DNA from 4 places in the Cupriavidus sp. 10L43_2 genome. Region 2 is predicted to be linked to each of the others. Evidence: predicted binding sites of a transcription regulator. Region 2 holds the regulator's gene; each other region holds the start of a gene.
The links. The regulator FNR, encoded in region 2, switches genes on or off when oxygen is low (the NO sensors DNR and NnrR bind a similar motif). The targets are predictions, from matches to a motif close to TTGATNNNNATCAA.
Positions count from the first base shown of each region.

Region 1: the regulator FNR is predicted to act here: its motif matches at 3,433-3,446, upstream of AC1DEL_RS09050 (fatty acid desaturase).
Region 3: the regulator FNR is predicted to act here: its motif matches at 4,023-4,036, upstream of ubiU (ubiquinone anaerobic biosynthesis protein UbiU).
Region 4: the regulator FNR is predicted to act here: its motif matches at 4,051-4,064, upstream of AC1DEL_RS19585 (DASS family sodium-coupled anion symporter).

Region 1 is NZ_JBFTJE010000005.1:84,979-92,324, forward strand. It holds gene AC1DEL_RS09040 (urate hydroxylase PuuD) at 1-1,131, shown strand, start outside; gene AC1DEL_RS09045 (TMEM165/GDT1 family protein) at 1,260-1,838, opposite strand; yybP-ykoY riboswitch at 1,902-2,109, opposite strand; gene AC1DEL_RS09050 (fatty acid desaturase) at 2,178-3,347, opposite strand; gene guaD (guanine deaminase) at 3,498-4,820, opposite strand; gene AC1DEL_RS09060 (adenosine deaminase) at 4,878-5,933, opposite strand; gene xdhC (xanthine dehydrogenase accessory protein XdhC) at 5,982-6,992, opposite strand; gene xdhB (xanthine dehydrogenase molybdopterin binding subunit) at 7,006-7,346, opposite strand, start outside.
Region 2 is NZ_JBFTJE010000006.1:35,413-42,502, forward strand. It holds gene scpB (SMC-Scp complex subunit ScpB) at 1-723, opposite strand, end outside; gene AC1DEL_RS10670 (sulfite exporter TauE/SafE family protein) at 1,360-2,118, opposite strand; gene fnr (fumarate/nitrate reduction transcriptional regulator Fnr) at 2,203-2,928, shown strand; gene AC1DEL_RS10680 (hypothetical protein) at 2,957-3,202, opposite strand; gene AC1DEL_RS10685 (hypothetical protein) at 3,199-3,426, opposite strand; gene ccoG (cytochrome c oxidase accessory protein CcoG) at 3,467-5,008, opposite strand; gene ccoP (cytochrome-c oxidase, cbb3-type subunit III) at 5,064-5,978, opposite strand; gene AC1DEL_RS10700 (cbb3-type cytochrome oxidase subunit 3) at 5,975-6,145, opposite strand; gene ccoO (cytochrome-c oxidase, cbb3-type subunit II) at 6,151-6,816, opposite strand; gene ccoN (cytochrome-c oxidase, cbb3-type subunit I) at 6,835-7,090, opposite strand, start outside.
Region 3 is NZ_JBFTJE010000028.1:39,081-46,426, forward strand. It holds gene narI (respiratory nitrate reductase subunit gamma) at 1-334, shown strand, start outside; gene ahbB (siroheme decarboxylase subunit beta) at 423-1,358, shown strand; gene ubiT (ubiquinone anaerobic biosynthesis accessory factor UbiT) at 1,377-1,829, opposite strand; gene AC1DEL_RS26660 (U32 family peptidase) at 1,847-2,761, opposite strand; gene ubiU (ubiquinone anaerobic biosynthesis protein UbiU) at 2,784-3,737, opposite strand; gene AC1DEL_RS26670 (NAD(P)H-dependent flavin oxidoreductase) at 4,102-5,256, shown strand; gene AC1DEL_RS26675 (type IV pili methyl-accepting chemotaxis transducer N-terminal domain-containing protein) at 5,393-7,346, shown strand, end outside.
Region 4 is NZ_JBFTJE010000014.1:153,129-159,993, forward strand. It holds gene AC1DEL_RS19565 (DUF3141 domain-containing protein) at 1-602, opposite strand, end outside; gene AC1DEL_RS19570 (phosphate acetyltransferase) at 878-1,846, shown strand; gene AC1DEL_RS19575 (acetate/propionate family kinase) at 1,887-3,110, shown strand; gene AC1DEL_RS19580 (tyrosine-protein phosphatase) at 3,129-3,890, opposite strand; gene AC1DEL_RS19585 (DASS family sodium-coupled anion symporter) at 4,181-5,692, shown strand; gene AC1DEL_RS19590 (transglycosylase domain-containing protein) at 5,801-6,496, shown strand; gene AC1DEL_RS19595 (MgtC/SapB family protein) at 6,599-6,865, shown strand, end outside.

The DNA of each region.
Region 1 (7,346 bases), on a different contig from region 2:
TCCTCGTTCTATTTCGTCTGGCTCGACAACAGCCTGACGCCCCCCGGCGATCCGGCCCTGAAGGAGAAGGGCGTCGGCGGCGAACTTTGGGCCGTGCATGGCGGCGGGTTCTACAACCCGCAGAAGTACATGACCGCGCCCAAGGCGCTGCCCGAGAACCTGCACTGGTTCTATTGGGAGTCCTACTCCACGTGGATGACCGGCTTCGGCCTGCTGGTGGTGCTGTACCTGTTCAACGCCAGCACCTACCTGATCGACAAGAACGTGTTCGACATGTCGCCCGGCGCGGCGGTCGGCTTCGCGGTCTCGTACCTGATCATCGGCTGGGTGGTCTACGACTCGATCTGCCGGCTGTTCGGCAAGAGCGACCGCCTGGTGGGCATCCTGGTGGCGGTGTTCGTGGGCGTGGCGGCGTATGCGGCCTGCCACATCTTTTCGGGCCGCGCGGCGTTCCTGCTGACCGGCGCGATGATCGCCACGATCATGAGCGGCAACGTGCTGATCTGGATCATCCCGGGCCAGCGCAAGGTCGTGGCGGCGCTGAAGGCCGGCCAGCCGGTGGACCCGATCCACGGCAAGCGCGGCAAGCAGCGTAGCGTGCACAATACCTACTTCACGCTGCCGGTGCTGTTCGCGATGCTGTCGAACCACTACAGCATGACGTACGCACACAAGCAGAACTGGCTGGTGCTGATCCTGATCATGCTGGCCGGCGTGCTGATCCGCCAGTTCTTCATCCTGAAGCACAAGGGCAAGATCAACGTGGCGTGGCCGGCTGCCGGCGTGGCCCTCCTGGGTGTGGTGGCGGTGATGATTGCGCCGCAGCCGCGTCCGCAAGTGGCCAGCAACGCCGCGGGCGACGCCGCCAACGCGGTGAGCTTCGCCAAGGTGCAGGAAATCGTGAACGCCCGCTGCGTGCAGTGCCACGCGGAGGCGCCCAAGATGATGCCGACTGCCGCCAAGGGCATCAAGCTCGATACCGTCGACGAAATCAAGGCGCATGCGCAGCTGATCTACCAGCAGGCGGTGCAGCAGAAGGCCATGCCGCTGGGCAACGTCACGCAGATCACGGAAGACGAGCGCGCGCTGCTGGGCCAGTGGTTCGAGGGCGGCGCGAAGACCACCAACTGAATTTGACCGGGCATCGGTGATCGACGGTCCGGGGCTGTGCAGTCCCGGCGGCCGGCAGTACCGGACCGGCGAGGGTTTGAACGGGGCGCAAGCCCCGTTTTTTTATAGCGCGACGACTCTGGCTTGTCTCAGTGGCCGCCGACGTTGAACAGCGCCAGCAAGCCGAGCACGAGAAAGATCACCGCGGCGATCTTGTGCACGAGGGCGATCGGCATCCGGTTGGCGAAACGGTCGCCGAGCAGCACGGCGGGCGCGTTGGCCAGCATCATGCCGAACGTGGTGCCTGCCACGACGGCCAGCACTTCGCCATGGAAGCGTGCTGCCAGGGCCACAGTGGCGATCTGCGTCTTGTCGCCCATTTCGGCGAAGAAGAAGGCGACGATCGTGGTGCCGAGGATGCTCAGGGCACCGTTGGCCGGCTTGGCTTCCTCTGCCTCGTCGAGCTTGTCCGGAATCAGCATCCAGCCGGCCATGGCGATAAAGCCGAGGCCGAGGATCCAGCGCAGCAGGTTGGCGCCGAGCACCTGCGTGATCCAGCCGCCGAGCGCGCCGGCGAAGCCATGGTTGACGAGGGTGGCGATCAGGATGCCGGCGATGATCGGCAGGGGTTTGCGATAGCGTGCGGCCAGCACGAGCGACAGCAATTGCGTCTTGTCGCCCATTTCTGCGAGCGCGACGATACCTGTGGAGACGAGGAACGATTCCATTCTTATAGGATTGATACCGGGCCGCACACGCATCGCGAGATGCCAATGACGCACACCTTTCCCGGCCCGGCCAGAAAGGTATGGTCATCGGTCTCGCCAGGCGTTAGACATAGGAGTCAGGCACGAAGCCCGCTCGGGTCCTGCGCTGCGTACGCCATAACCGTTGATGCTGGACACCACGGTCAAGTCTGTTGACGTACGCCCCTGTCTGCCGTGTGCCGCATTGCGCGGCGCGGTGAGACGAGGGCGGCTACTCCCCAATGGAAGTCGTAATTGTACTAAAAGGCGGCGGACACTGTCCACCGCCTTTGGCATGGCTGTTGGGAAATGCGGGTCAGGTCAGACCGGCACGGGCGAGTTGTCGCTGGTCTGGCGGCCGCGGAAGTCGGTCCAGCACAGGGCCTTGAAGTCGTACAGCTTGCAGCGGCGCGCCGTGCGGAAGTACCAGCGCCACGAGAAGTTCTCGATGATGATGCGGCCCGGCAGCGCATGCTCCAGCAGGGTCTGGGCGCGCTTGAGCCGGTACAGCGGCACGCTCATGTCCACGTGGTGCGCGGTGTGCTCCATGATGTGGTGGAGCGCGGCGCCGATGCCGAAGCGGAAGCGCAGGTGCACGGTGGTCGAGACGAACGGCTGGGCCTTGGCCCACATCGGCTTGGTGTCGTACCACGCCACGCTCGTGTGCGTGTGGTGGACATACAGCACGAAGCCCACGGTCAGGTTCCAGATCAGGAAGGGCAGCACGAAGCCGGCGCCGACCAGCCCCAGGACCGACTGGTCCGTGGCCACGGCCAGCCAGGCCAGCGCACCGATCCAGATGGCGCCGAAGGTGGCCACCAGCGTGCAGTCCCACATGAAGATCGCGCGGCGCGTGGCCATCTGGCGCTTGCTCGGGAAGAACAGCTTGAACCACCAGATCTCGATCAGGTAATAGAGTCCGGCGCCGAAGCCATTGCGGTAGACCCGCTCCATCACCCGGCGCCAGCGCGGCAGCGCGCGGAATTCCTCGAGCGAGTAGGGCGCCCAGACGAAGTCGAAGCCCTTGAGGTTGGTGTACCCATGGTGGACCACGTTGTGGCCGACTTCCCACAGGCTGTAGGGCGTGAGCGACGGCAGGAACGTCAGCCGGCCGAGCCATTTGTTCAGGCCACGGCGGTCCGTCAGGCTCTGGTGGCAGGCATCGTGGCCGATGATGAACAGCCGGGCGATCACCAGACCCAGCAGCACGCCGAGGCCGAGCTTGGCCCACCACTGCGGCGCCAGGACCACGCCGGCCAGCACCGCGGCGAAGATCGCGTAGTCGAGCGCGAACAGCGTCAGCGCGCGTGCCACGCTGCGCTCGCCGAGCGGAATCAGCCAGCCACGGATGGTCTTGCGGTTAGGGAAGGGGGCCTCGAAGGCGATGGGTTCCGGCAGGGGAACGCCGGCGAGCTTGCGGGGCGGGTGGGCAGGGTGGGAAGCCGGCTCAGCAGTCTGGGCCGGCGATACATCCAGAGATCGGGCAGTCATGTCAGTCTTTTTGGGTCTGTCTTGGCGCACCCGATAGCCGGGGGCGGGCAATGCGACAGCCTAGAAGGCTTTGATGACGGTTGTGTTGATGCTGGTCAAGGCGGACGGGCGACAACACGTATTTGCCTGCCGTCCGTCGCCCAAAAGCGATCAACCCGCCAGTTCCCGCGTGGCTTCGCCCATGATGTAGACGTTGTCCACTACGCGGTCGTCGCCGAGCATGGCGAAGGCGAACAACTGCTCTTCGAGCGTCTCGGAGCGGCTGCTGCGGCGGGCGATCAGCGGCGTGGCCTCGGGGTCCAGCACCAGGAAGTCGGCCTCGCAGCCCACGGAGAAGCTGCCGATGCGGTCCGCCCAGCCCAGCGCCTCGGCCGCGCCGCGCGTGGCCAGGTAGAACATGCGCAGGGCGGTCAGGTGGTAGCCGCCCATGCGCGCCACCTTGTGTGCCGCGTTCATGGTGCGGAACATCGAGAACGAGGTGCCGCCACCCACGTCGGTGGCCAGCGTCACGTTCAGGCGGTGGGCATCGGACTGGTGGAAGTCATAGAAGCCGCTGCCCAGGAACAGGTTCGAGGTGGGGCAGTGCGCCACGGCGGCGCCGCTGTCGGCCAGCCGGCGGCGGTCGTCCTGGTCGAGGTAGATCGCGTGGCCGTAGAACGCGCCGGGGCGCAACAGGCTGTAGCGGTCGTACACGTCCAGGTAGCTGCGGGCGTCGGGGAACAGCTCGGCCACCCATTTCACCTCGTCGCGGTTCTCGGCCACGTGGGTCTGGATGAAGGCGTCCGGATGCGCGCGCGCCAGTTCGCCGCAGGCGGCCAGTTGCGCCTCGGTGGAGGTCGGCGCGAAGCGCGGCGTGATCGCGTAGGCGAGCCGGCCCTTGTTGTGCCACTTCGAGATCAGGTCGGCGGAGTCCCGCGCGCCGCTCTCGGCCGTGTCGCGCAGGAATTCGGGGCAGTTGCGGTCCATCATCACCTTGCCCGTGATCATGCGCAGGTTGCGGTCCTGGCTCGCGGCGAACAGGGCGTCGGCGGAGGTGGCGTGCACCGTGCTCCAGACCATCGCCGTGGTGGTGCCGTTGCGCAGCAGTTCGTCGGCGAAGAACTCGGCCACGGCGCGCGCGTAGGCGGGCTCGCTGAAGCGGCGTTCCTCGGGGAAGGTGTAGGTATCGAGCCAGTGCAGCAGGCCCGGCGACGGCGACGCGATGATGTCGGTCTGCGGATAGTGCACGTGCGTGTCGATGAACCCCGGCACGAGCAGCTTGCCGCGATGGTCGACCACCTCGGCACCGGCCGGGATGTCGCGCGCCAGGTCCTCGTACAGCCCCACGGCGGCGATGCGGCCGTCCGTGACGAGCATCAGGCCATCTTCCCAATATTGATACGCCTCCTCATGGAACTGCGGATCGCGCAGGAAGTGGAGGATGCGGCCGCGAATGGCGCGGGTCTTGGCGGGATTGGGGGAAGTGGTGGTCATCTTCTCGTCTCAGGGGCGGCCGGACCTGGGGGTCCGGCGTCTTGTTTATGCGCCCGGTCAGGTCGTGGGAGCCGTCGCGGGCGGGTTCTCGGGCGTGGCGGACCAGAAATGGTCCACCTCGGCCAGGTAGTCGGCCTTCTGCTTGGCGGGCAGGAAGGCCGCTTCGAAGCTGTTGCGGGCCAGCTTGTAGGCGTCGGCGGCGTCCAGCGGCAGCGCGGCGAACGAGGCTTCCCAGTTGGCGTTCATGTAGCCGCCGAAATAGGCTGGATCGTCCGAATGCAGCGTCACGGCCACGCCGGCATCGAGCAGGCGCTTCATCGGATGGTCGCGCAGGTCGGGGTAGACCATCAGCTTCTGGTTCGACAGCGGGCATACCGTCAGCGCGATGCGCTCGCGCGCCAGCCGCTGCACCAGGGCCTCGTCCTCGACGGCGCGCACGCCATGGTCGATCCGCTCCACACCGAGGATGTCGAGCGCATTGATCACGTACTGCGGCGGGCCCTCCTCGCCGGCATGGGCCACGCGATGCAGGCCGAGCGCCTTGGCGCGGGCGAACACGCGCGCGAATTTCTCGGGCGGATGGCCCTTTTCGGACGAATCCAGCCCCACGCCGACAAAGCGGTCGCGGTAGGGCAGGGCCGCCTCGAGCGTCTCCAGCGCGGCGTCTTCGGACAGGTGGCGCAGGAAGCAGAGGATCAGGCTGCTGGAGAAGTCGTACTCGGTGCGGGCCTGCGCCAGTGCGTCGGCAATGCCGTCGATGATCACGCCCATCGGCACGCCGCGTTCGGTATGGGTCTGCGGATCGAAGAAGATCTCGGCATGGCGGACGTTGTCGGCGGCGGCGCGCTTGACGTAGTCCATCGTCATGTCGAAGAAGTCTTCCTCGGTCAGCAGCACGCTGGCGCCGGCGTAGTAGATGTCGAGGAAGGACTGGAGATCGGTGAACGCGTAGGCTGCGCGCAGCGCCTCCACGTCAGGGTAGGCCAGCTTGACCCGGTTGCGCTGGGCCAGCCGGAAGATCAGCTCGGGTTCGAGCGTGCCTTCGATATGCACGTGCAGTTCGGCCTTGGGAGTACGGCGGATGCTGTCCGCGAGCGCGGCATCGATGGTCATGGGGCCTCTTTTATGTCTTGGGCGGCTGCCGGATCGCGGCGGCCGAAGTTACGGATGCGTCGCTTCCGCCTGGCTGGCAGCCAGCGCCGCAGCGCGCTGGTCGCGCACCTGAAGCAGCTGGGCGACGATGGCTACCGCAATCATAGCCGGTGCCTTGTCCGTAATGCCGGAGACTCCCATGGGACACGTCATTTCCGGGAAGCGGGCCGGGTCGATCCCGTGCTCCGCCATCCGGTGTTCGAACTTCGCGCGCTTGGTTTTCGAGCCGATCAGGCCGAAGTAGGCGTAGTCCGTGCGGCGGAAGATGCGCTCGCAGAGCGCCTGGTCCAGCGCGTGGCTGTGGGTCATGACCAGGAAATACGCGCCGGGCGGGGCCTGGTCGACCACGGCCTCGGGGGTATCGGAAGCCTCGGCCTCGACGTTCTCGGGCAGCCCGCCCGGGAACAGCGTGTCGCGCTCGTCCACCCAATGCACGCGGCAGGGCAGCGTGGCGAGCACCTTGACCAGCGCATGGCCGACGTGGCCGGCGCCGAACAGCACCACGTGCATGTCGTCTGGCACCAGCGTGTCGATCCAGGCGCCGTCGGGGCGCAGGGTCGCGGACGGCAGCAGCGCGCGGCTCGGCGCCACGGTGACGGGGCCGGCGGCCGGCACGGTCCGCTCCAGCGCCTTGCCACTGGCGAAGGCGGCCTCCACGGCCTCGAGCCAGCCCAAGTCCTCGGCGCCGAGCACCTCGAACGCCAACTGCACCACGCCGCCGCAGCACTGGCCCAGCGACGGGCCGAGCGGAATCCGCTCGATGCGGCGGGCGGCGGTGCCGGCGCCATGGGCACCCTCGGCGGCCATCATCGACCGGGCGATGTCCATCCCGCGCCATTCAAGGTGCCCGCCGCCGATCGTGCCGACCAGATCGCCGGCCGTGACCAGCATGCGGATGCCGGGCTCGCGCGGCGCGGAGCCCTTGACCTCGACGATGGTGACCATCGTCACAGGCACGCCGGCGCGCACCCAGCGGGCGGCGTCGGCGAAGCGGAAGGGTTTGAGCGGGGCGTCCTGCATGATGATGGCCGCCTCAGGCGCGCGCCGCCTGCACCGCTTCCACGGCATCGAGGATGGCCTCGCTCGTGGCCGGGGCGCGCAGCGGCGGGTTGATGCGATAGTCGCCTACCGCCGCGATGGCGTCGCGGATCGCGAAGAACACCGAGAACGGCAGCAGCAGCGGCGGCTCGCCGACGGCCTTCGAGCGGTGGATGCTGTCCTCCACGTTGCTGTTCTGGAACAGCCGCACGTTGAAGTCCTCCGGGCAGTCGTTGATGGTCGGGATCTTGTAGGTGGACGGCGCGTGCGTCATCAGCTTGCCGTTCGGGTTCCACCACAGCTCCTCGGTGGTCAGCCAGCCCATGCCCTGGATGA
Region 2 (7,090 bases):
TTCGGTATCGGCGCCGTGGGCTTCCGTCTCCACCGGCTCCGCATGGTCGCTCTCCGCCGCGGCCATGACTTCCGCTTCCACCGCATCGGTAGCGGTCTCGGCGGCCTGGGGCTCGGCAAAGGTCTCTTCATCGCCAGCCGGCGGGTTGGCCGTGGCAACTTCTTCAAAATCTATCGCCTGCTGGTCCAGCAGGGCTGCCTGGACCTGGGCCTGGGCATCCTCGAGCGGCGGCAGCTCATCCAGCGTGCGCAGCCCCAGATCGTCCAGAAACGCCTTGGTCGTGGCATAGAGCGCGGGACGGCCCGGTACGTCGCGATGCCCGATCACCTCGATCCAGCTGCGGTCCTCGAGCTTCTTGACCACGTCGGTGCTGACCGTCACGCCGCGAATTTCCTCGATATCGCCGCGCGTCACGGGCTGGCGATAGGCGATGATGGCCAGCGTCTCCATCACCGCGCGCGAATACTTGGGCGGCTTTTCCGGGTTGAGCCGGTCGAGGAACTCGCGCATCTCGGGCCGGCTCTGGAAACGCCAACCGCTGGCCAGGGCCACGAGTTCCACACCGCGTTGCTGCCAGTCCTGTCGCAATTCGTCCAACAGGGCGCGGATGGTGTCGGCGCCGACATCGTCGGCGAAAAGACGGCGGAGATCGTTGACGCGCAGGGGCTCCTGCGCACAAATCAGCGCGGTCTCGAGGACGATCTTCGCCTCTTGGGTATTCATGTGATTGTGTGCAGCCTGTCTTTGCACCTGCTCCCGGACGAATCCCGGAGCACTGGAGATTTCGGATACAGCGGTACCGATGCCACCGCCATCTCATTGCGCAGCCAACTCGCAGCCTGTCGCAGCCCAGGCAGCCAAGCGGTGCACTTCGTTCTTTTGCATCGATTTGCCGGGTCGTTCCGGCAGGAGATCGTCCGCATCCGGCTGGCTTCGCCGGGAGTCGAACCTCTTGCGTCGCGCTCTCGCCTTTACCCTCGCAGGCGGAACCCTTCCCCTTGGAGCGGACATTCGCCAGGACAATCAGATTGCCAAGGCGGCAAGAAAAAACGGATATCGGCCCGGACAAGCTTCGTCCTGCGCCTGCACCACCACTCCACAAGGCCGACCGGCCTTTTAAACCAGATCTTTTGAACCGGATGCACTGTGGGGACGGATCCGGCAAGCCAATGCTGCCTCGGACCCATGGACACGCATCCCAGATCAGGGATGCCGGCCCGGCGACGCCAGGGAATTACGTGGCGCGATACCGTGGTTCTCGCGATTGTATGGCATTCCCGCCCCCCTCCGCAACCCGCCCGCCGCCCGGCGTGGCGAATGGCACGAACCGGGGCGGCCTGTCCGCCGCCCGGAATCGTCCTAGAACACCACGCAGAACCCATGCGCAGCCAGCGTCTCCGGGAGCCAGACCGCCCGCGCCACGCCCACGATGCCGAAGCCGATGATCAGCACGCCCGCCACGGTCCGGACCGCCGGCCGGCGCGACACATGGCGCACATAGCCCGACAACCCCGAAATCACCAGCAGGTTTGGCAGCGTTCCCAACCCAAAGGCGAACAGGACCAGCGCGCCCGACGCCGCATTGCCGGCCAGCAACGCCATTGCGAGTGCCCCATAGACCATCCCGCACGGCACGATCCCCCAGGCGAGTCCCAGACCGAAGCGCCGCAGCAGCGGCGCATGCCGGGCCAGGCCGGCAGGCAGCCTGATACCGAGCGCGCCCATGCGACCCACCACCCCTTGGGCCATGCGCACCGCGAACGCCTCCAGGCGCGCCGCACGCATGGTGCGCCCACGCAACAGCCAGAAGCCCGACATCACCAGCATCGCTCCGCCTGCGCCATAGAGCCATCGCTGCACAGGCAGATAGTCCTGCTTCCATACGGTGGCGCCGACGGCACCCACCACCGCCCCCAGCAACGCGTAGGTGGTCAGGCGGCCGGCGTGCATCGCCAGCAATTCCACGAGCCAGCCGCGCGGCGAGCGATGGATCGTCACCGGCACGCGCACCGCCGCGCGCTGCTCGGCCGCCATCGCAATGCCGCCACACATCGCAGCACAGTGGACGCCACCAAACAACGCAACGATAAAAACGCTGAAAAGCACACCAAATGGCAACGGTCCCTCGCTTCCGCGTCACTTCACGCGGTAAAATTGATCTGTCGCGCCCTCGCTGCAATGCGCATCACCAAGAGCCCTCAATTGCTTACCTCCATACCCGTCACCGAGATCTCGCCCCGCTGCTCTACGTGCGGGATGGGCCAGCTTTGTCTGCCGGTAGGCATGTCGCACCAGGACCTCCTGAAGATGGACACGCTCGTGCAGGAACGCGTGCGCGTGCACAAGGGCGAAACGCTTTACCGCATGGGCGATCCGCTCACCGCCGTCTATGCCGTGCGTTTCGGCACGCTCAAGACGCACGTGACGCTCGAAGACGGCCGCTCGCAGATCACCGGCTTCCATCTGCCCGGCGAGATGGTCGGTATGGATGGCCTCGGCGAAATGCAGCATGCTTCCGATGCCACGGCCCTCGAGGATGCCGAAGTCTGCGTCGTACGCTTCAACGACTTGCAGGCGCTCTCGTCTGACCTGCCCTCGCTGCAAACCCAGTTCCTGCGCTTGATGAGCAAGGAGATTTCGCAGGACCAGGTGATGCTGATGACGTTGGGTTCGATGCGGGCCGAGGAGCGGCTTGCCGCGTTCCTCGTCAATCTTTCCGATCGCCTGTCGGCGCGTGGCTACTCGTCGAGCGAGTTCGTGTTGCGCATGAGTCGCGAGGAGATCGGCAGTTATCTTGGCCTGAAACTCGAAACCGTCAGCCGCCTGTTCTCTCGTTTTGCCGAGGCGGGCCTGATCCAGATCCGCCAGCGCCACGTCAAGCTCATCGACATGGCCGGCATCAAGCAGATCTACAACCGCTCCTGCTAAGGCCGGCTCGCCGGCGGCGGTGCACTCGCTACTCGAGTTCATCGGTATCGCTGAGCGGCGTTGGCATGGTGTAGAGCGTCAGGCCGCTCGACAAGGCGCAGAACAGCCACGCCAGCAGGAATCCCACGGTATAGATCGCCTCACGCGACGCGTCGACCGGATGACCGAAGAAGCTCAGGTCACTGGGATCGACAATCGAGAACACCGTTGCCGTGGCCACGCCGCCCATCAGGAACGCTGGCCACATCACCCACATCAGCCAGCGTAGTCTCATGGCCGCCTCGCCGTGTCATTGACATGGGCGTCGGCACGCACGGCGGACCCATCCAGCTTCTCCACCACCAGCCCATGCCGCGCGGCATCGCGCACCGGCACGTCGGCGTGGGTATTGGCGAGCCAGATCGTCACACCACAGCCGATCATCGCCAGCAGCGGTCCGCTCATCAGCAGCCACGGCCACGGTTCCTTCCACCACGGCTTGACTTGTTGCGCTGTCATTGCCTACTCCTTGCGTCGAATATTTCCTGAATGACCTGTCCTACAGGCCGCGCGGCACGATGAAACTGGTCGCTTCCTGGATCTGCGCGCGTCCGCGTGCGTCGTCCATACCCTCCCCCGTGACCGTGATACGGATCTTGTGCGTGCCCTGCGGCGCGTGGTCGATCGGGATACGGATCCGCACCGGCAACAGCCGGTTCGACGTAGGCGCCAGCGTTTCTGCCGACTTGTCATACTCGATGGTCAACCCTTGCAGCTCCGCGCTCGTCGCCTGTACCCGGACGCGCATCGGCGTCTCGGTCGTATTGATCAGTTGCAGCCGGTACACGTTCTCGATCCAGCGACCTTCGACCTCGCGGCCCAACGCGCCACGGTCGCGGATGACATCGACCTTGAGCGGCGTGCGCATCGCCAGCGACCCGATGAAGCCCCCCACCAGCGCCGACCAGATCACCGCGTAGACAATCGTCCGCGTGCGGAACAAGCGCTTGCGCGCGGCGACTGCCGACAGGCCCTTGCGCATCGCGTTCTCAGAGGTGTAGCGGATCAGGCCACGCGGATAGGCCATCTTGTCCATGACCTGGTTACAGGCGTCGATGCAGGCACCGCAGCCAATACACTCGTATTGCAATCCGTCACGGATGTCGATCCCGGTCGGGCAGACCTGCACGCAGATGCTGCAATTGACGCAATCGCCAATGCCGGCGGTGTGCCGGTCCGTCTTGCGCGAGCGGCTGCCGCGCGGCTCGCCACGGCCTACGTCATAGGTCACCACGAAGGTATCGCGGTCGACCATCACGCTCTGGAAACGCGCATACGGGCACATGTACTTGCACACCTGCTCGCGCATGAAGCCGGCGTTGCCCCAGGTGGCGAAGGCATAGAACAGCATCCAGAACGACTGCCACGGCCCCAGCGAGAGGTCGATCACCTGCCCGCCCAGCTCGTGGATCGGCGAGAAATAGCCGACGAACGTGAAGCCGGTCCACAGGGCGATCACCACCCAGAGCGTGTGCTTGGTCGCCTTGAGCCGCAGCTTGCGCAGGCTCCACGGGTCGCCGTCCAACCGGATGCGGGCGATGCGATCACCTTCCACGCGTCGCTCGATCCACATGAAGATTTCTGTGTAGACGGTCTGTGGACACGCGTAGCCACAGAACAGCCGGCCCGCGATGGCGGTGAACAGGAACAGGGCGAGCGCCGAGATGACAAGCAGGACCGCGAGGTAGATCACGTCCTGCGGCCACAGCACGAGGCCGAAGATATAGAACTTGCGCGCGCCGAGGTCGAACAGCACCGCCTGGCGGTCGTTCCATTGCAGCCACGGGGCGCCGTAGTAGACCAGCTGGGTGAGGATGACGAGCCAGACGCGCCAGCTCGAGAAGGCGCCCGTGACCGAGCGCGGATAGATCTTGCGCCGGACCTCGTAGAGTGTTTCTTCCGAAGATTCAGCCGATTGGGCAGATTGCCCGGATAGCGGCGTGGCAGCCGGGCGCCATGGCGGGCTGTCGTCGGGCCGTGAGGGCTCCGACGTAGCGGGGTCGTCCGCTACGGGCTGTGCAGCATTGGGGGGCGCGTTCATCTTGTGTTCCTCGCGCCCCGGCAGGCGGCAAGCCGCCCTGCCCGGGGGCTGTTGATCATTGTCCGGCCGCTCCTGTATTGGAGAGACCCCACACGTAGGCGGTCAGCATGCGGATGCGCTCGGGCGTCAGGATTTCCTCATGCGCGGGCATGTGCCCGTTATGACCCTTCTGGATCGCCTCGACGATGGCATTTTCCGAACTGCCGTAGAGCCAGACGCTGTCCGACAGGTTCGGCGCGCCGAGCGCCTGGTTGCCCTTGCCGCTGGCCCCATGGCAGGCCGCACACGTGGTCTTGAAGGTGCCCTCGCCCCGCGACGCGCGGATCGGGTCAGACGCCAGGCCCGACAGCGAGCGCACATACTGGGCCGTGTCCCCGGCGAGCTTGGCGTCGATGACGCCCGCGAACGGCGGCATCATGCCGTTGCGACCCTTGATGATCGTCTGACGGATCGTTTCGGGGTCGCCGCCATAGAGCCAGTCGTTGTCGGCCAGGTTCGGAAAGCCGCGGCTGCCGCGCGCGTCGGAGCCATGGCACTGCGCGCAGTAGTTCAGGAACAGGCGCTGGCCAATTTCACGGGCGTCGGGGTCGGCGGCGACCTTCGTCACGTCCATCGACATGTACTTCCCGTAGATCTCGTTCTGCATCTTCTCGGCGGCCTGTCGATGCGCCGCCAGTTCGCCCTGCGAGGAGAACCCCAGCACGCCGGCGTAGGAACCCAGGCCCGGATACAGGACCAGGTAGCACACGCTGAAGATGCAGGCCAGCAGGAACATCCACATCCACCAGCGCGGCAGCGGGTTGTTCAACTCGCGCAGGTCACCATCCCAGACATGGCCGGTATCCTCGGTCGCACCCTGGCTTTTTGGCGCCCGGCGCTGCGAGAACAGCAGCCACACGCACCACGCGATGCCGACCAGCGAGATGGCCGTAATGTAGTAACTCCAGTAATCGGAAAAGAAATCGCTCATGACTGTGGGTTCCGGCTTGTCGTTATCGTGGTCTCGTCGGGCAACGCGAAGGGCAGCATGGCTGACTCCTCGTTGGCGGCCTGGCGCCGCGACGACCAGGCCCACCAGCAGATGGCGAGGAAGGCCAGCATCGACAGCACGGTGGCAGCGGAGGTCAGGATGGCCATGGCGGTTACTCCTTCGGTGCCGCGGCCGCCGTGGCGGCGTCCAGGCGCACGTTGCGGCGGTTCAGGCCGAGGCCTTGCAGGTAGGCCACCATCGCGTCCTCTTCGGTCTTGCCGGCGAGTTCCTCAGGGGCATGGGCGATTTGCTCCTCGGTGTACGGCACACCCAACCGCTTCAGGGCGCGCATCCGGCCCTGGATATCGCCCGTCGGCAGCGCGGTCTTCTCGAGCCACGGATACGACGGCATCACCGATTCCGGCACCACATCGCGCGGATTGCGCAGGTGGATGCGCTGCCAGTCATCCGAATACCGGCCGCCCACGCGGGCGAGGTCTGGACCGGTACGCTTGGAACCCCACAGGAACGGATGGTCATACACCGACTCGCCGGCCGTCGAGAAATGGCCATAGCGCTCCGTCTCGGCCTGCAGCGTGCGCACCTGCTGCGAATGGCAGCCGACGCAGCCTTCGCGGATATAGATATCGCGGCCCATCAGGCGCAGCGGCGTGTAGGGCACGATGCCCGCGTCGGGCTTGGTCGTGGAATGCTGGAAGAACAGCGGCACGATCTGCACCAGACCCGCAATGCTCACCACGATGATCGTGGCGATGATCAGCCAGCCAACGTTCTTTTCCAGTGTTTCGTGGGTGAAGAATCCTTGTTTTTGTGACATCTCAGCAATCCTCGGCGGTCAGTGTGCGGGAGCCTGGGCGGAAGCCGGCAGGCTGGCCGGGATCGGCGCGTCCGTGGCCGTCTTGCCGGCGATCGTGCGCACCACGTTGTAGGCCATGACCAGCATGCCGGTTAGGAAACACAGGCCACCGAGCAGGCGGATCAGGTAGAACGGATACTTCGCCTTGACCGCTTCGACGAACGCGTAGGTCAGCGTGCCGTCCGGCTGCGTGGCGCGCCACATCAGCCCTTCCATCACGCCGGCGATCCACATC
Region 3 (7,346 bases), on a different contig from region 2:
CCGAGTTGCCGCGGTCACGCGTACCGGCGACAAGGTGCTGCTGCTCTGGCTGCTGGCGACCTTGCTGGCCGGGCTCTCGACCATCTTCGTGTCCGCCGGCCATATGGACGGTCACATGATGGTGCAGCTGATGACCTGGGCCCAGCACATCGTCACGCTGCGCGCCGATGCGCCCGACTTCATCGCCGATGCCCCGCTGCTGTTCCGCGTGCATCTGTTCCTCGGTATCTCGCTGTTCGCGATCTTCCCGTTCACGCGGCTGGTGCATGTGTGGAGCGGCTTCGCCTCGGTCACCTACCTCGGACGGGCCTGGCAGCTCGTGCGGGGGCGCTGATCCGCGCTTGATGGGGGTCAACGGGGCGGCCGGGTATCCGGCTCATCATGGCGGGCACGCAATCCTGCCCGCTGCTCCGGATATCGCCATGATCGACGAGACTGCACTCTACCAACGCCTTCGGCAAGATTTCCCGCTGGAGCCACGGCCCTACCGGTGCCTGGCCCGGGCGCTCGGCCTGTCCGAGCATGGCCTGCTGTCGCTGCTGGCGCGCGACGTTGGCAGCGGCCGCATCAGCCATGTCGGCGCCCGCTTCGCGCCGAACGCCATCGGCGCCACCACGCTCGCGGCGCTGTCCGTGCCGGCGGCGCGGCTGGAGAGCGTGGCGCGGCGACTCAACGCCGACCCGGCCATCGGCCATCACTACTGCAGAACCGGCCACCGCTACAACCTCTGGTTCGTGGCCGGTGCGCGCGATGCCGACCACCTGGCGACCGTACTCGACGGCATTGGCGCGGATGTCCACCAGACGCCGCTCGCACTGCCACTGGAATGTGAATACCACGTCGATGCCGGGGTGCCACTGCGGCCCCTGATGACCGATGCCGACTGGCGGCTGGTGGCAGCGCTGGAAGACGGCCTGCCGCTGACGCCCGAGCCCTACCACGCCATGGCGCGTGGCACCGGCATCGGGCTACACGAACTCTGGCGCCGGCTGGCGCATTGGCGCGAGGCCGGCGTGATCCGCCGCTTCGGCGCCATTCTCCAGCCGGGCCAACTCGGCTTCGTGCACAACGCGATGTGCGTATGGAATGCGCCCGACGCACGTGTGGATGTGCTGGGCAAGCGGCTGGCCCGCCTGCCCGCGGTGGCACTCTGCTACCGGCGCGCGCGCCGAGGCACGGCATGGCCCTTCAACCTGTTCGCGGTGGTGCGGGCGCGCAGCGCGGCCGACCTCCAGGCGACGCTCGATGGCTTCACGGCGATGCCCGCGCTCGCCAACCTCCCCGGTGCCGTGCTCCGCGCCCGTTGCTGCTTCAAGCCACGCGGCGTGCGCTACGGCGATCTGGCGCCCGAGGCCTGACGGGCCAGCCCGTCGCTCTCACGCGGCACGGACTTCGGGAAACAGCACCGCTAGCCGCGCCACCCAGGGCTCGACCCAGGCCGGACGCGGCGTGGCGTCGAGCCAGTACTTGACCTCCAACCCCAGCGCGGTGTCCCCGCAAATCGAGAGCCGGCGCTGGAAGAACAGCGTGTCGGTATCGGCATGGCCGGCGAGCAGTTGCAGGTAATCGGCGGCGCGGGCGCGCAGCGTCAGCGCCGGGGCGGGTTCAGGATCGAACGGCCCCATCCGGAACACGCCCCCTGCACAGCGGAAACGCAGGTCCAGCCCGAGGTCTTCCACCACGAGCAGGAAGGCATGACCGCCCAGCGCGGACGGTGGCTGCAACCAGCCGGCGCGGCGCGCGGACTCCAGCGCCATCACGAACGGCAGGGCCTGCGCAGGGGCGGGCAGGCGGCGATGGATGCGGGCAATCAGGGAAGAAGAATTCATCGATGGTCTTGGGGCAGTCATGCGGGCGCGCCGGCTATCCAGGCAATGCCGGGCTGGCCGGTCCAGTAGCCGTTGCTCGCCGAGGCGCCGGCGGGCACGATGCCGCTGGGCGCGGCGCCGGTGCGGCCGTGACGCACGGCGTCTAGCAGCGCTATGACGTCCAGCGTGCCCACGGCGTGCGGGCTGACGCGGACCACATCCACGCCCATCGCCTGAATCTCCGGCAGGTGCGCGCACAGGTCCAGGCAGCTTGCGGACTGAGTCTGGATGCCGTTCAGGGCGAAGAACGGCTGCCCTTCGCCCGTGCGGGCGACCAGCCCGTCCGGGTAGTCGAGGCAACGGAACTCGCAGGCATCCTTGCGCAGGCGGTGATGCCGGGCCGTGAAGCAACGCGCGGAGATCGCCAGCGGCATGCGGCCCCAGATCATCGCTTCGATCTGCATGCCGGCTGGCCGCGCCGCCGCCAGCGCGGCCAGCGCCGCGTGGTCCATCTCGACCGGCGCCACGACCCCGCGCGCGCCCAGCGAGCCCAGCCACGTCGCCGTATCGGCGTGATAGACGTTCAGATGCGGCCCGGCGACGAACGGCCGCCCGCGCCGCGCGCGCACCGCGCCAAGATCGTTGGCCTCCACGAGGAACTCGTCCTGCTCGCAGACGCGGCGCATGGCCGCGATGTCGCTGTCCGATTCGACCAGTACCGGGGTGGACAGCACCACCTCCTTGCCGGCATCGCGCAGCATCCGTGCCACGTCCAGCCAGTCGGCATGGCGCAATTCGTGGCGGCGCGTGCAGACGGCTTCGCCAAGATAGACGCGCTCCACGGGGGCGTCTGCCACATCGGCATAGAAGCGCAGCACGTCCGCGCGGGGCCAGTAGTAGAGCAGCGGACCGAGCGCGATGGTCAAGGAATAGGGGGAAGTGGATGTGGTCATGGTGGCTGGGATGCGGACGGTTTCAGCGCCACGGACGGTCATAGGCGCCCTGGGTCACCTGGTCGCCCTCGGCATGGCGCCCCAATGTGGCCTGCCATTCCTGGCGTGGCACGAAGCGCCGGGGGTCGCGCCAGGCGCCGTCGATGGCGGCGCGCAGCACGCCCACCACATCGCCCACATAGCGCGGGCTGCGCTGGCGGCCCTCGATCTTGATGGCGGCGATGCCGATGTCGATCAGCGCCGGCAGCAGCGACAGCGCGTTGAGGCTGGTGGGCTCCTCCAGCACGTAGCCGTGCTCGCCCTCCACGGTGAAACGGCCCTTGCACAACGTGGGGTAACCGGCCGGCTCGCCGGGCGCGTAGCTGTCGATCAGGATGCCGGAGAGCCGCGCGTGCATGGTGCCGTCCGCCTCGTCCCAGCGCACGGCGTGGGCTGGCGAGCAGACGCCACGGTTGTTCGGCGAATCGCCGGTCGCGTACGAGGACAGCAGGCAGCGGCCCTCGGCCATCACGCACAGGCTGCCAAAGCCGAAGACCTCAAGTTCCACATCGGTCTGCCTGGCCAGCTTGGCGATCTGCGCCAGCGTCAGCACGCGCGGCAGCACCACGCGCCGGATACCGAAGCGCTCGCGCATCAGCGCGATGGCATCGGCATGGGTGGCCGAGCCCTGCACGGACAGGTGCAGGCGCAGGTCGGGGTGCTTCTCCGCCGCGTAGGCCATCAGGCCGGGATCGGCCATGATCACCGCGTCGGCGCCCAGCGCGGCGGCGGCGTCCACGGCGCGGTGCCAGCGGTCTACCTGCCCCATCTGCGCAAACGTGTTGATGGCGAACAGTACTTCGGCGCCGCGCGCGCGGGCTTCGGCCACGCCGGTGCGGATGTCGTCCTCGGAGAAATTCAGGCCGCCGAAGTTGCGCGCGTTGGTGGCATCGCGCAACCCGAGGTAGATGGCGTCCGCGCCGTGCTGCAGCGCCATGCGCAGGGCCGCGAGCGAGCCGGCGGGTGCCACCAGTTGGGGCCGGCGGGGCTGGCGGCGCGATGGCTCGGTTGGGGGGGTTGGCGCATCGGGCACATCATGCACGTCGGGCGGGGAGGCATCCATGGCGAAAATGCGCGGTGCGGCGCATGGGGTAGCGATCGATCAAGGATGCTAGTCATGCCCATCGAGGGAACCTTTGACCCCGCGCAAACCCCGGCTGTGTTCTACCCGTCTCGTTCCGCCGAACTAGGTCCTCGGAACGGGCCGCCGATCCCCCGCAATTTGATCTGGGGCAAACTGCCACCCCGATGCGCGTGAGACGCTGGGCCGTTTTTTGCCCCTCCTGACTTCGGATTTCCTCATGACACATCGATGGCTCAACCTGGCCGGCCGCAAGCTGCTTCCTATCGTGCAGGGCGGCATGGGCGTGGGCATCTCCGCGCATCGGCTGGCCGGCACGGTGGCCCGCCACAACGCCATGGGCACCATCGCCAGCATCGACCTGCGCCATCATCACCCCGACCTGATGGCCGCCACGGCCAAACGCGACAAGGCGGCCATCGAACACGCCAACCTCGTGGCGCTGGACCGCGAGGTGCGCGCGGCGAAGGACTTGGCGGGCGGGCAAGGGATGGTCGCCGTCAACGTGATGAAGGCCGTTGGCGCCCACGCGGCGCTGGTCCGGCAGGCGTGCGATAGCGGCGCGGATGCCATCGTCATGGGCGCCGGCCTGCCGCTCGACCTCCCCGAACTGACCGCCAATCACCCGAAGGTGGCCTTGATCCCGATCCTGTCCGACGCCCGTGGCGTCAGCCTCGTGCTGCGCAAGTGGATGAAGAAGGGACGGCTGCCCGATGCCATCGTGATCGAACATCCCGCGCATGCCGGCGGGCACCTCGGCGCCTCGCGCATGGAGGACATTGGCGATGAGCGGTTCTCGTTTGCGCGCGTGCTGGACGAATGCCGCACGCTGTTCGCCAGCCTGGGGCTGGCCTGGGAGTCCGTGCCGCTGATCCTGGCCGGCGGGTTGGGCCACCACGGCAAGCTGCATCACTGGCTGGCGCAGGGCGCGGCCGGCGTGCAGGTCGGCACCGCCTTTGCCGTGACCGAGGAATGCGATGCGCATCTGGCTTTCAAACAGGTGCTGGCTTCCGCGCCGCAGGAACAGATCGGCGAATTCACGAGCGTGGCGGGACTGCCGGCGCGCGCGGTGCTGACGCCGTGGCTCAAGCGCTATCTCTCCCGGGAGTCGGCGCTCCAGGCGCGCGCCAAGGTGCGCGAGTGCCTGGAGGGCTTCGACTGCCTGCAATCGTGCGGCCTGCGCGACGGCGTGGCGCGCATCGGCCAGTTCTGCATCGACCGCAAGCTCTCGCAGGCGCTCAAGGGCGACGTGGAGCGCGGCCTGTTCTTCCGGGGTAAGGGCACGCTGCCGTTTGGCGACGCCATCCGCCCCGTGGCGGACCTGATCCACTACCTGATGTCGGGCGAAAAGCCGGCGGGGGTCGCGCCGGCCTGATTGGGCTGTTGCCGGAATGCGAATCCCGCGTAAGTTCCCGTCCCATCCGTCGGCGATTTGATCCAGCGCAGGAAACGGCGCAATCGCCGGTACCAGAATGGCAGCTGTCCCCACGCCCTGCCCTCGCCCCCACAACATGCCAGCCCCCTTTCCTGACACCGCGTTCGATGCGCACGCGGACCCCCATGCCACCTCGGCGGTCGGGCTGCCGGGGCTGCGCCACCGCCTCTCCACCCGCATCATCTCGCTGTCCCTGATCTCGCTGCTGGTTGTCCTGACGATGATCGGCGGCACATTGTGGCTCTCCTGGAACCTCGAAGGCGCCGGCGCGGCGATCAACGACGCTGGCAGCGTGCGGATGCGCGCCAACGCGGTGGCGATCGAACTGACCCGCGCCCGCGCCCATCAACCCCACGCTCTTGTGCCACGGATCGCCCAGCTGGACGAGACGCTGGCGCAACTGCGCCGGGGCGACGCCACACGACCGCTGTTCCTGCCCGCCGTGCCGGCCATCCACGACCAGCTCGACCGCGTGGCACGGGCATGGGACGACCGGATGAAGCCGCTGGCGGAGCAGGACTTGAACGCGCCCGACGGCACATCGCTCACCTATGTGGCCGCGCTGTCGGATTTCGTCGCGCAGGCAGACCATCTGGTGCGCATGATCGAGGCCGACAACGCGCGCAAGACGGACCTGCTGCGCATGTCCCAGGCCGCACTGGCCGCCATTGCCTGCATGGGCACCGTCGCGGTCATCTACCTGCTCTATCTCTGGATCATCCTGCCCGTGCTGACGCTGCAGGATGGCCTGCGCCGCATGGCGGCCCGCGAATTCTCGCTGCGCCTGCCGGTCACCAGCCGTGACGAATTCGGCACATTGAGCACCGGTTTCAATCGGATGGCGGCCGAACTCCAGGAACTCTACCGGGGGCTCGAAGCCCGCGTGGCCCAGAAGACCGCCGAACTGGCCAGGCGCAACCGCGACCTCGAGACGCTCTACGACATCGCCGCCTACCTGAACCAGCCGAACGAGGCCGAGGCGCTGTGCCGGGGCTTCCTGACCCGGATCATGCGGCGCCTGGACGCCGATGGCGGCAGCGTGCGCATGCTCGATGCAGTGCCGGAGAACCTCCACATGGTGGTTTCCGAAGGGCTGCCCGCCACGCTGGTCGAGCAGGAACAGCGCATGGCGGCCGATGCCTGCCACTGCGGCGCGGCCACGCGGCAGCGCGTGGTCGCCTGGCCGTCTGCAACCCACGCACTGCCCTCGCCGCCGATGGCCTGCGGCTTCGGCGGCTTCGCGGCGTTCCGCATCGACACGCCGCGCGGGGTGATCGGCATGTTTTCGCTCCACTTCCGCTCGCCACGGGTGCTCAATGCATCCGACCGGCAACTGCTGGAGACGCTGGCGCAGCACCTGGGCGTGGCGCTCGAACACCAGCGGCTGTCCGCCACCGCGCGCCAGCTGGCCGTGGTGCAGGAGCGCAACCTCGTGGCGCAGGGCTTGCACGACAGCATCGCCCAAGGCCTGAACTACCTGAACCTGCAAGCCCAACTGCTGGAAGATGCCGTCTCGCGCGGGGCGCTGGCCGATGTGGCGGCGATCGTGCCGATGCTCCGTTGCGGGGTGGACGAAAGCTACCAGGATGTGCGCGAGTTGCTGCTGAACTTCCGCACCCGGCTCACGCAGGGCGAGTTGCGGCAAGCGGCAGAAGACACCGTGGCGCGCTTCCGGCGGCAGTGCGCCACCGAGGTGCGGCTGGAGGTGGAGGGCTACGACAACGCCCGGCCGCTGCCGCCCGATGCCCAGTTGCAGGTGCTGTTCGTGCTACAGGAGGCGCTCTCCAACGTGCGCAAGCACGCGCAGGCCGGCCACGTGCTGGTGCGGCTGCAAGGCGGGCGCGACCTCGAACTGGTGGTGCAGGACGATGGCGAGGGCTTCGATGCCGCCGGGCTCGCCACGCGCTGCGAGATGCAGGTGGGTCTGCACATCATGCGCGAGCGCGCCGCGCGGCTCAACGCGCAGTTGTCGATCGATTCCGCGCCCGGGCGCGGCACCCGCGTGGCCCTGCGCGTGCCCGGCGCCCATG
Region 4 (6,865 bases), on a different contig from region 2:
GCCCAGCCGGCCTGGCAGTTGCCGACCACGAACGGCTTGCCCGGCGCGTTCGGATGGCGCTCGGCCACCGCTAGCAGGAAGGTGGCTTCGAGCCGCGCCACGTCCTCGATGGTCTGCCCCGGGCAGGGATCGCGGAAGAAGGTGATGAAGTAGCACGGATGGCCGCCACGGATGGCGTTGCCGATTTCACTGTCGGCCTTGAAGCCGCCGATGCCGGGGCCATGGCCCGCGCGCGGGTCCATCACCACGAAGGGGCGCTTGTCGGGATCGGTCGGATTGGCCTCCGGCGGGACGATGCGCAGCAGCGCGTAATTGACGGGCTTGGGCATCGTGCGCCCGTCCATCAGCAATTCATGTTCGAACACCAGCACGGGCGGCATGCCACCGCGCTCGTGCTCGGCCGTCTCGTTGCCGCGCCGGCGCAGGATGTCGAGGAAGAGGATGCTGCGCTGCCAGGCGTCGACGCCATACTCCCAGGCGGCCTGGGCCAGGGGATGGGCAGCGTAAGCGGAGATTGCCGAGAGATCTGGGAACGGCGGAGGCGATGCGGATTCATCTTGCGCGGGAGCGGGACCGCTCCCGGCGGGTTGGCGTGCATTCATTCCGATTCTCCCCTCTGGGAAGGTGTGGAGGTGGTCAGACGGGTCGCAGCGGCGTACTAGGCGCCTGTTGCGATGCAGCAAGTAAAAATCTACCAGCCTCGGCGGACGAAGACAACCGATGGCGCAGATTCGTGCAATTTCCGCGCCGGATATGACGCTGGCGTGTCATCGTCGCCCGACCTATACTCGCAGATGCCGTTTGCGCAATGCAGCATCCTTGGCCCCCGGGGGATGCCTGCCCGACTCCAGAATATTGGTTCCAGGGAACGCTGCCCATGCTCACACCTACGTTGGACCCGTCCGCGTTGCCGCCGACCGGCGACAAGTACGCCATGCTGCTCGCGCGCTGCGCGGGCCTGCCGCCGATTCCCACCGCCGTGGCCCATCCGTGCGACTACAGTTCGCTCGATGGCGCGCTCGAGGCGGCTCGGCTCGGCCTGATCGTGCCACTGCTGGTCGGCCCCGAAGTCCGCATCCGCCATGTCGCGGCGGAACACGGGCTGTCGCTGGAAGGCACCCGCATCCTCGACGTCCCGCACAGCCACGCCGCCGCCGCGCGTGCCGTGGAAGCGGTGCGTGCCGGCGAGGCCGAACTGCTGATGAAGGGCAGCCTGCACAGCGACGAGCTGATGCACGCGGTGGCCAGTTCGGCGAGCGGCCTGCGCACGGGCCGGCGCCTCTCGCACGTGTTTGCGATGGACGTGCCCACCTATCACAAGCCGCTGTTCATCACCGACGCGGCGGTCAACATCTTCCCCACGCTGAACGAGAAGGCCGACATCGTCCGCAACGCCATCGACCTGGTGCGCGTGCTCGGCATCGAGACGCCCAAGGTGGCGATCCTCTCCGCCGTGGAAACCGTCACCGACAAGATTCCGTCGACCATCGACGCGGCAGCGCTCTGCATGATGAGCCGGCGCGGCCAGATCGAAGGCGGCATCCTCGACGGCCCGCTGGCCTTCGACAACGCGATCAGCAAGGCCGCAGCGGACACCAAGGGCATCCACTCCGAGGTGGCCGGCGACCCCGACATCCTGCTCGTGCCGGACCTCGAGGCCGGCAACATGCTCGCCAAGCAGCTCACCTTCCTGGCCGGCGCCGAGGCCGCCGGCATCGTGCTGGGCGCACGGGTGCCGATCATCCTGACGAGCCGTGCCGACAGCGTGCGCGCGCGCATCGGCAGTTGCGCCATCGCCGTGCTGCTTGCGCATGCGCGCCGCACCGCCGCCGCTGTGCCCGCCTGAGCGCGATGCCAGCGCCAAGACAGTCGCCAGGAGAATCATCTTGAGTACCGTCCATCCCGTGATCCTCGTTGTCAACGCCGGGTCATCGAGCGTGAAGGTTTCCATCTACGTGGTGCCCGAGTCGGCGCATCACAATGTCGATATCCAGCCCGAACTGGCCGCGCACGGGCAGATCGAGGGCATCGGCGTGGCGCCGCGCCTGACCGCGCGCATGGCCGACGGCCGCGTCGTGGCCGATGAGCAGTTTCCCGTGGAGCAGGTGGCCGACCACGATGCCGCCTTCCGCCTGATTCGGCTGACGCTGAGCGTGGGCCTGCGCGATACGCCACCGGTGGCGGTCGGCCATCGCGTGGTGCATGGCGGCGCAGACTTCGCCGATGCGGTGGCGATCGACGACAACGTGATCGAGCGGCTGGAGGCCCTCGTCCCGCTCGCCCCGCTCCACCAGCCGCATAACCTGACCGCGATCCGTGCGGTGCGCGCCGCCGTGCCGGAGCTGCTGCAGGTGGCCTGCTTCGACACCGCCTTCCACGCCGGCCACGACCCGCTCGCGCAGTTGATGGCGCTGCCGTACGAGTACTACGAGCGCGGCATCCGCCGCTATGGCTTCCACGGGCTGTCGTATGCGTATATCGCGCGCCGGCTGCGGCAGGTGGCGCCGGACCTCGCCGAAGGCCGTGTCATCGTGGCGCATCTTGGCAACGGCGCCAGCCTCTGCGCGATGCGCGAGGGCCGGAGTGTGGAATCGACAATGGGACTGACCGCGCTGGATGGCATGCCGATGGGCACGCGCTGCGGCAATATCGATCCGGGCGCGGTGCTGTGGCTCGCCGCGCAAGGCATGGAAGCCGATGCGATCCAGGCCATGCTGTACGGCCAGTCGGGGCTCAAGGGGATTTCCGGCATCAGCAGCGACATGCGCGTGCTGCTGGCCAGCAACGAGCCGCGTGCGGTGCTGGCGGTGAACTTCTACGCCTATCGCGCCGCGCAGGAGATCGGCAAGCTGGCCGTCACGCTGGGCGGGCTCGATACGCTGGTGTTCACGGCAGGCATCGGTGCGAACTCCGCCGAGGTGCGTGCGCGCATCTGCGCCTACCTCGACGGGCTGTTCGGCGTCCGCCTTGACGAGCAGGCCAATGCCGCCAACACCCAGCGCGTGAGCCGCGACGACAGCCGCGTGCCCGTGCTGGTGCTGCCGACCGACGAGGAAGGCATGATTGCGCTCTCCACCGCGCGCATCCTGCGCGAGCGCGGCGGACTGTAGTAGCGGCGGCGGCCGGGCTCAGGCTTCGAGATAGTGGCCGCGCAGGCGGTCGATATCGACGCCAAGACCATCGGCCAGATAAGCCTCCAGGCCGCCGTGCGCCTGCTCGATGGCGGCGATCGACGCCTCCAGGTATTCCGGCCGCACCTCGAGCAACGGCATGATGACGTCGGGCGGCACGCCCAGCGCCTCGGTTCGCGCGAGGATCGCCTCGTTGAAGCGGCGGTTCCAGTGGTTGGACTCGAGGTAGTTGGCGACGATGTCGTCCCGCGCCACGCCAAGCGCGGACAGCAGCAGCAGCGACGCAAAGCCGGTGCGGTCCTTGCCGGCCGTGCAGTGGTAGTACAGCGTGCCGCCTGTCTCCGCATTGCGCAGGAAGCCGCCGAACGCGTCGCGATAGCGCACCGGGAAATCGCGGTAGACATCGACCATAAAGGCGTGGACCTGCGCCGGCGTGCTGTCACGCAGGCGCGGCATCAGCACGTCCATCGCCATGCTGCCCTCCAGCACCGGCACGGGAATCCAGCGGAAGCGCTCACCGAAGGCGGCCTCCTRCGGGGACTTCTCGCCAGTCGAGCGGAAGTCGATGACCATGTCGAGGCCCAGCGCATGCAGGCGATCCAGGTCCGCCACGCTGGCCAGCGCCGGATTGCCGCTGCGAAAGAGCTTGCCGTGACGCACGCGGCGCCCATGCGCGCCGACGAGGCCACCGAGGTCACGTGCGTTGCTGATCGTCTCCAGCGGTAGGCACGGACGAATGTGTGTTGCGTGAGTCACCATGTCGGTGTCCGGTTAAGGGTGATCGAAGGGTTTTCAACATCGTCCCCAATTATTTCAGATCGAGGACACGCGGCGCCATCGGGAATCGCCCAATGTCCGCCATCCGTTGCGCCGCCGTGACGCACCGTGTGTCGCCCCCGATGCCTGATCTTGCAGAGGCTTGATCCTGGACAAATCGCGCTGACGCGGTGCCTTGGCATGGGCAGGCACGCTTCTCATAATGCGTGGGTCGACCGCGGCGACCCTGCGTGACGACCGCGTCGACAGGCTCATCCACTTAGGAAGTCAAGATGCCTGACTCGCATATCTCTGCTGCACCTGCCGCCGCCAAGTCGGCGCCCGTCACCCCCAAGGTGACCCTCCACTGGGGCTTGTACCTCGCCCTCGCCGTGCTCGCCGCGGTACTCCTGATACCTACGCCCGAAGGGCTTCCCATCGCCGGGCAGCGCATGCTCGCCATCCTCGCCTTCGCCGTGGTCGTGTGGATCACCGAGGCGGTGACCTACGAGACCAGCGCGATCATGATCACCTCGCTGATGGCGGGCCTGATCGGCTTCGCGCCGACGGTGGCCGATTCCACGGTCAACTACGGCACCTCGCGCGCGCTGGGCATGGCGCTGGCCGGCTTCTCGAACACGGCGCTCGCGCTGGTGGCGGCCGCGCTGTTCATCTCGGCTGCGATGACCGTGACGGGACTCGACCGGCGCATCGCGCTGGTCACGCTCTCCGCCATCGGCACCAGCACGCGCCGCATCCTCATCGGCACCATCGCGGTCACGATCATCCTCAGCCTGGTCGTACCCAGCGCCACCGCGCGTAGCGCCTGCACGGTGCCGATCATGATGGGCGTGATTGCCGCGTTCGGCGTGGACAAGAAGTCCAATACCGCCGCCGGCATCATGATCATGGTGGCGATGGCCACCAGCGTGTGGAACGTCGGTATCCAGACCGCCGCCGCGCAGAACCTGCTGACCGCCGGCTTCATGGACAAGCTGCTCGGGGAGCGCGTGACCTGGCTGCAATGGCTGATCGCCGGCGCGCCGTGGGCGCTCATCATGTCGGCGGTGCTCTATTTCCTCGTGCGCTGGCTGCTGCCGCCTGAAACCGATGCGATTGCCGGCGGCAAGGAAGCCGTGCAGCGCGAACTGGCCGCGCTCGGGCCGATGACCGGCCCGCAGAAACGTCTCGCCGCCGTCGCCATCGGCCTGCTGGTGTTCTGGGCGACCGAGGGCAAGCTGCACAGCTTCGACACCGCGACGATCACCTTCGTCGGCCTGGTGATCCTGATGCTGCCGCGCTTTGGCGTGATGGACTGGAAGACCATGCAGGCGCGCACGCCGTGGGGCACGCTGATCGTGTTCGGCGTCGGCATCAGCCTTGGCACCGCGCTGCTGACCACGCAGGCCGGCCAGTGGCTCGGCAAGTTCGTGGTCACGCATTCCGGCCTTGCCGACCATGGCGTGCTGATGGTCTTCGCGGTGCTGTCCGCGTTCCTGATCCTGATCCATCTGGGGTTCGCCAGCGCCACCGCGCTGACCGCCGCGCTGCTGCCCATCCTGATCTCGGTGCTCCAGACGCTGCCGGGCGACATCAACAAGGTCGGCATGACCATGCTGCTCGGCTTCACGGTCAGCTTCGGCTTCATCCTGCCGATCAACGCGCCGCAGAACATGGTCTGCCTCGGCACGGACACCTTCAACGGCCGACAGTTCGCCCGCGTGGGCATTCCGCTGACGATCATCGGCTATGGCCTGATGCTGCTGTTCGCGGCCACGTACTGGCGCTGGCTCGGCTGGGTCTGACCGCCGTCCCCGCCAACAAGACGCCCCCATCACGAAACCCGTGCCCGAATTAAGGCGGGCGATCGGCAATTTCCGAATCGTCATCGGACCCATGGCAAAATATGCGCCATGCAACGCCTCTGGTCCGCCTTCGTCAAACTCGTCCTGCTCGCCGTACTCGGCGGTGCGTTGCTCATCGCCTTCGCGGTACTGGTGGCCGACCGCCAGCTTCCGTCGCTCGACTCCCTGACCGCCTTCCGCAAGACGCCGGACTATGTCGAGCTACGCCAGTTCCCGCCGGCGCTACGCGAGGCGGTGGTGGCCATCGAGGATGACCGCTTCTATCTCCATGACGGCGTGGACTACGTCGGCGTGATGCGGGCCGGCATCGCCAATCTCTCGGACGACCTCTCCCAAGGGGCGTCCACCATCACCATGCAGGTGGCGCGCAACTTCTTCCTGTCGCGCCAGAAGACCTACACGCGCAAGCTCTACGAAGTGCTGATGGCCTACCGGATCGAGCGCGCGCTGACCAAGGACGAGATCCTTGAGATCTATCTGAACAAGATCTACCTCGGCCAGGGCGCCTATGGCTTCGACGAGGCCGCCCAGACCTACTTCGCCAAGCCCGTGGCCCAGCTCTCGCTGGCCGAATGCGCGATGCTGGCCGGCCTGCCCAAGGCGCCATCGGCCAACAATCCCGTGGTCAACCCGCGCCGGGCGCGGCAGCGGCAGACCTATATCCTGCTACGGATGATGGAACTGGGCCGTATATCGCGCGCCCAGTACGACGCCGCGCTGCTCGAGCCGCTGCGCCTGCGCTGAATTTGGGCTGACCTCGGCACTTCCGCTGTCAGCCGGCGCCCGACTGCGCGCGCAGCGCCCTGCATGCTAGCCTCCCCGCAAGACGATCACGGAGAGCCTGCCATGGATGGGATCTGGGGAGAGGTCTACAGCACGCTGCGTTCGGAATTTGCCGATATCCCCGATGTCGCGGAACTGACCCGCATTCTCACGCGGCTCACGCTCGCGATCGTGCTGGGCGGGCTGATCGGGTTCGAGCGGGAAGCGGCCGGCAAGGCCGCCGGCTTGCGCACGCACATGCTCGTGGCGCTGGGATCGGCGCTGTTCGTGCTCGTGCCGCTGATGGCGGGCATGGAGGTCGCGGACATGAGCCGCGTGCTTCAGGGCGTG